DNA from 2 places in the Oceanobacter sp. 5_MG-2023 genome. Region 1 is predicted to be linked to the other one. Evidence: predicted binding sites of a transcription regulator. Region 1 holds the regulator's gene; the other holds the start of a gene.
The links. Region 1 encodes sigma-54, which starts transcription at its own class of promoters, with help from an activator protein. Its sites were predicted from a motif close to TGGCACNNNNNTTGCTNT; they were not measured.

Region 1 (3,140 bases):
GCAAACTCAGCGTCGAAGACAATATCATGGCCATCATGGAAACCCGGTCAGACCTGAACAAACCCCAACGTCAGCAACAGCTGGAACAGCTACTGGATGAATTTCACATTCAGCACATTCGTACCAGCCTCGGCATGGCCCTGTCTGGTGGCGAACGACGACGGGTCGAAATAGCCCGCGCCCTGGCCGCCGAACCCTCCTTTATTTTGCTGGATGAACCCTTTGCCGGTGTTGATCCGATCTCGGTCGCTGACATTATGGATATCATTCGTCAACTCAAGGCACGTGGCATCGGCGTACTGATTACTGACCACAACGTCCGCGAAACTCTCGCAATTTGTGAAAAAGCCTATATCGTAGGCGGTGGACACATAATTGCCGAAGGCAGCGCTGATGATGTACTCGCCAACGAACAGGTTCGGGCTATCTACCTTGGTCATGACTTCCATCTTTGAATCTTATCGGCTTGCAGGGCTATGATGCCCAGCGCTGTTTCATTCGCCACCATGAAAAGCATTCCCTGTCTCACAGGCTGGCGTATAATGCACAGACCATGCCGACAACCGATGAATAATAACGCTGTATGAAAGCATCGCTTCAGTTAAAAATGGGTCAGCAGCTGACCATGACCCCTCAGCTGCAACAGGCAATTCGACTGCTGCAATTGTCTACCCTCGATCTGCAACAGGAAATCCAGGAAGCCCTGGACTCCAACCCCATGCTGGAATTCGAAGAGTCCGAGCACGACGACTTTCCGGATGCACAGCAAACCAATGCAGATCAGGAAAGGGAAGTCACCGCAACAGCGGCCACGACCGATGCCGACACCCAGGAACTGGGTGAGCAATGGTCTGATGACAAGATGCCAGATGATCTGCCAGTCGATAGCAACTGGGATGATACGTTCCAGACCACGGCCGGGGTTTCCTCAGGCTCTGGCCCGGTTGGCGATGACGACTTTGATTATGACTCCCGTCATGCCACCACAGACGACCTGCAAGATCATCTTGAATGGCAGCTGAACCTGACTCCCATGAGTGACACCGATCGCGAGATCGCCACCATGCTGATCGACGGGGTTGATGACGATGGCTATCTGCACACCACCATCGACGACATACTCGGTTCAATTGACCCGGAACTGGGTGTTGAAGAAGATGAAATCCAGGCCGTCCTCAAACGCTTGCAACAGTTTGACCCCGCCGGTGTTTTTGCCCGCGACCTGCGTGAATGCCTGATTCTGCAGCTCAACCAGCTACCTGCCGAAACACCCTGGCTGGCAGAAGCCAAATTGGTGATCGGCGACTACATCGCCCTGCTGGGCAGTAAAGATTACCCCACCCTGATGCGCAAAACCCGGCTCAAGGAAGAAGACCTCAAAGCCGTCCTGCGTCTGGTTAAAGAACTCAACCCCAAGCCGGGCGCTGATATCAGCTCCGAGCAGTCGGAATACGTGGTACCGGACGTGATTGTTCGTAATATCCGTGATGAATGGCGTGTTGAGCTTAACCCGGATATCGCCCCCAAGCTGCGCGTCAACTCCGACTACGCCTCACTGGTGCGACGTTCCGACAGCAGTGCCGACAACGCCTTCCTCAAAGACCATTTGCAAGAAGCGCGCTGGTTTATCAAAAGCCTGCAAAGCCGCAACGAAACCCTGCTGAAAGTCGCCACCAAAATTGTCGAGTACCAAATCGACTTCTTTGAACAGGGCGAAGAAGCCATGAAACCTCTGGTATTGCATGATATTGCCGATGCCGTTGGTATGCATGAATCAACCATTTCACGGGTCACTACGCAAAAATTCATGCACACACCTCGTGGTATTTTCGAGCTGAAGTATTTCTTCTCCAGCCACGTCAGTACTGACGCCGGTGGCGAATGTTCATCCACCGCCATTCGCGCCATGATCAAAAAACTGATCAGCGAAGAAAATCCGCGTAAACCCCTGAGTGATAACAAAATTGCCATTGTGCTGGGCGACAAGGGCATTCAGGTTGCACGCCGCACGGTGGCCAAATACCGTGAAGCCATGATGATTCCGCCTTCCAATGAGCGGAAACAATTGATCTGATCGATAGCGTCGATCTCTGTTCGATACAAGCGAGCGATAAGGAGCCGTTTATGAGCATCAATATCAGTGGACACCATGTTGAAGTGACCGAAGCCATGGAAGCATACGTCAAGGAAAAACTGGTTCGTCTTGAGCGTCATGTCGACCCGATTACTTCTGGCCAGATCACACTGACCCTGGAAAAAGGCCGACAACAGGCAGAAGCCACCCTGCATGCCAGTGGTGCTGACTTTCACGCCACCTCAACTCACGACGATATGTATGCCGCCATTGATTTGCTGGCCGACAAACTGGACCGTCAACTCCTGAAACACAAAGAAAAACTGATTGCCCGACAGCACGGGCAAGGTTGACCTATGAGCATTGCGATTGCCGATATTCTACTGCCAGAATGCACCCGTACCGACGTCGCCATTACCAGCAAAAAAAAATTGCTGGAGTTTCTTGCCGGACTGATTGCCGAAAAAGTTGACGGCAGCAGTTCGGACGAAGTGTTTGAACGCCTGCTTGGACGTGAACGTCTGGGCAGTACTGGCATAGGTGAAGGCATCGCAATCCCCCATTGTCGTTTACGGCAATGCGAACAAGCCGTCGGCGTGTTACTTCACTTGCAAGAGGCCATCGATTTTGATGCCATTGACCATCAACCGGTTGACCTCGTATTTGCTTTATTAGTCCCTGAAGAAGCAACGGACGATCATCTGCAAATTCTCGCCACACTGGCGCAAAATTTCAGTCAGAATGATTACCGTCAGCAATTGCGTAGTGCCAGCAGCGATCAGGAACTGTACCAACGAGCGTTGGCCAACCACTAACCAGACCAATACGGAGACCGCATCATGCGCCTGGTTGTGATCAGTGGCCGCTCTGGCTCAGGCAAGTCCAGCGCTTTGGCCGTGCTCGAAGATCTCGGTTTTTATTGCATCGACAACCTGCCGGTTGATCTGTTGCCCGCACTGGCGGATTTACCCTACAGCGCCGAAAAACGCGCCAATGTCGCTGTCAGTGTCGATGTGCGTAATTTGCCCGACGCCATGGAACAGCTGACCCAGGTACTGACCTGCTT
Region 2 (3,140 bases), on a different contig from region 1:
TGCGGCTTCAACACCGAGCAAACCGGCCCCAATGACGGTGGCGTGTTTGAGGGTCGGCAGTGCTGCCAGCATGGCATCGACATCCGTCATGGTACGAAAGCCGAGTACGTTGTCGGGCTGGTCGCCGTCGGTTCCTGGCATGCTGGGAATGGCGGAGCGGGAGCCGGTGGCAATCAGCAGCGCCTGATAATCCAGGGTGTTGTGAGTGCTGGTGGTAACGCGCTGTAACTTGGTGTCGATGTGCTCAACCGCGGTATTCAGGTGCACATGAATACGGCGCTGCTGATACCAGCTGGCATCGTGGGGAGTAATCGCTGCCAGGGTGGTTTCGTTGGCCAGCAAGGGTGACAGCATGATGCGATTGTAATGGCATAGATGTTCATCACTGAGTACGTGGATGGTATCGAACGGGTGGTCGGTGCCCAGTTCTTCCAGAACCCGGTTGGCGGCCATGCCGTTACCAATAATAACGAGACTGTTGCTGTTCATATCATTTTTTTCGCATAAAAAAAGGCGCTCACCAGTCAACCTGGGAGCGCCTTTGCTATAGGGAATATGTGTGTCGATGTTGTGTGCCGTGATCTTCTTTGATCGGTCAGGAGGTTACCTGCGGCGTCGACGTGGTGGAATCAAAGCAGATTTTATGCCAGAGCGGGTGGATATCGGTCTCGGTATGGAGCCTGCCGATCTGCTCAACATGGGGGTATCTGTTGTGAGGTGGTCTTTCTGGGCAGCAAAATAATCAGCTATGACAGTAAGAAAGGTATCAGTAGCCTGATGTGGCAAAGAATGATTTCGCACTCAAATAGAACCTTACTGTGGTTTTTTGCCTGAAATCGGTGCGATAAAAAGGTGTTGGCAAGTATAAACAGCCGCGATTGGGGCACTGATGCAACAAAAAAGACCGCTGCCAAGGTCAACGCTCAGGCAGAGGTCATGCCGATTGACGGTGGAGACGATGGAACCGGGGGCTGATTTTTGTCGGGTCCGATGCATCGGCAATGATCATTGGCATTCTTCCTGCTTCGTTATTGGTTATTCGTCAGATTCGCAGCGTTGTGATCTGACACTTACGCAACGGCGCATTCAAAAAAACTGATCAGAGATCGATAGCCACCGGCTGTCGTTATCGCTGGGAAAGTAACTGCTGTTGCGTGGTCTGTATGAGGTCTCGATAACTTATACACGGTACCTGTTCTGCTACCGCTCCGGTGCAATAACTCCCTCTGTTTGTTTCTCCTGTATTTTTGAATTCGTTGTATTGCCGTGCCGGTTATCTTTGCCGTCGTGGGGCGTGAGCTACTGTATGTATTATGGATCAGAGAGCATGTTATGAGCGCCGAACGTTTTAATCTGTTGTCGTTTACCGGCAAGATGAAAGTCCTCCACCTCAGTTGGATGGCATTTTTTATCACCTTTCTGGTGTGGTTTAACCACGCCCCGATGTTGCAGGCCATGGCTGCCAGCCTGGGATTGCAGCCTTCTGAAATCAAAACCTTGTTGATCCTGAACGTCGCGCTGACCATACCGGCGCGGGTCATTATCGGCATGCTGACCGACCGCTTTGGCCCTCGTATTGTGTATTCCGCCTTGTTGGCGGTGTGTTCGATCCCCTGTTTTATGTTTGCCCTGGCCGAGGACTTTACACAAGCCGCCATTGCCCGTTTTTTAATGGGCTTTATCGGTGCCGGTTTTGTGATTGGGATTCGTATTGTCAGTGAATGGTTTCCGGCGAATGAGCTGGGCACTGCCGAAGGTGTTTATGGTGGCTGGGGCAACTTTGGTTCTGCCGCCGCGGCCTTTTGTTTGCCGGTGATTGCGCTGTGGTTTGGCGGAGATGATGGCTGGCGGTATGCGATTGGTCTGACAGGGCTGATCAGTCTGTTGTTCAGCGTGGTGTATTACCAGAACATTACCGATACCCCCAAGGGCGCGACCTATTTCAAACCCAAACACATGGGAGCAATGGAAGTGACCAGCCAGGGAGATTTCTTCTTGTTGCTGATCATGAAAGTGCCGATGTATGCCGCCATGGCGCTGCTGGCCTGGAAGTTATCGCCTGCCGGAGTGAGCATGTTGTCCGAGACCACGGCGCTGATGTGTTATATCGGTTTGGTGCTGCTGTACGCCTATGAGGTATCACACGTCTGGAAAGTGAACAAAACCGTCTTTAGCGAAGCAGTGCCTGAGATGCATCGGTATGAGTTCAGGCAGGTGGCGGTATTGAATATTCTCTACTTCGCCACGTTTGGTTCCGAGCTGGCGGTGGTGTCCATGTTGCCGCTGTTTTTTGCCGAAACCTTTGATCTGTCGCCGGTGATCGCCGGTATGGTGGCGTCTGCCTATGCCTTTATGAATCTGATGTCGCGCCCGGGAGGCGGCTGGTTATCTGACAAGTTTGGCCGTAAACCGACCTTGTTGATTCTGACCGCGGGTCTGGCGGTGGGCTATCTGGTGATGGGAATGGTGGATAGCGAATGGCCGGTCTGGTTGGCGGTAGTGGCAGCCATGGTGTGTTCTTTCTTTGTGCAATCGGGGGAAGGGGCTGTGTTTGCGGTGGTGCCGCTGATCAAGCGTCGTTTGACCGGCCAGATTGCCGGTATGACAGGGGCGTATGGTAACGTTGGAGCGGTTACCTATCTGACGATCTTGTCGCTGGTGGAATACTCGACTTTCTTTATGGTGATTTCAGGCACGGCGGTGGTGGGTTTTATTGCTCTGTTGGCAATGAAAGAACCCAAGGGCCATATGGCTGAAGTAAACGACGATGGCACTGTCGAAATGATCAGTGTGAACTGATGTTGATCAAAACGATCCTGGACCTGAGCCATTATGAGTAATGAGTAGCAACACATTAGACATCCAGTTTGGTGGTGTCACTACCGCTGGTACCAAGGTGCTCAACCAGGATGCGTTTGCGCTTTATCAGCCGACCTTGTCAGCCGTCAAGTACAAGGGCATCGGAGTCTGTATTGCTGATGGCGTCAGTTGCAGTGATAACGCGCAGCAGGCCAGCGCCACCAGCGTGACGCATTTTTTGCAGGATTATTACAGCACACCCGACAGCTGGGATGTCAAAACCGCTGCCGCCCGAGTGTTGTCGGCGCTGAATGCCTGGCTATTCCATCATGGCCAGCAGG

Region 2: a site for sigma-54 is predicted at 1,134-1,151, ahead of Q4551_RS05595 (NarK family nitrate/nitrite MFS transporter). Genes of this name have one in related genera too.

Annotation. Positions count from the first base shown of each region.
Region 1 covers NZ_JAUORS010000007.1:110,989-114,128, forward strand. The annotation lists gene lptB (LPS export ABC transporter ATP-binding protein) at 1-455, shown strand, start outside; gene Q4551_RS06770 (RNA polymerase factor sigma-54) at 584-2,074, shown strand; gene raiA (ribosome-associated translation inhibitor RaiA) at 2,125-2,427, shown strand; gene ptsN (PTS IIA-like nitrogen regulatory protein PtsN) at 2,431-2,889, shown strand; gene rapZ (RNase adapter RapZ) at 2,914-3,140, shown strand, end outside.
Region 2 covers NZ_JAUORS010000006.1:30,194-33,333, forward strand. The annotation lists gene Q4551_RS05590 (NAD(P)/FAD-dependent oxidoreductase) at 1-489, opposite strand, end outside; gene Q4551_RS05595 (NarK family nitrate/nitrite MFS transporter) at 1,333-2,799, shown strand; gene Q4551_RS05600 (bifunctional protein-serine/threonine kinase/phosphatase) at 2,840-3,140, shown strand, end outside.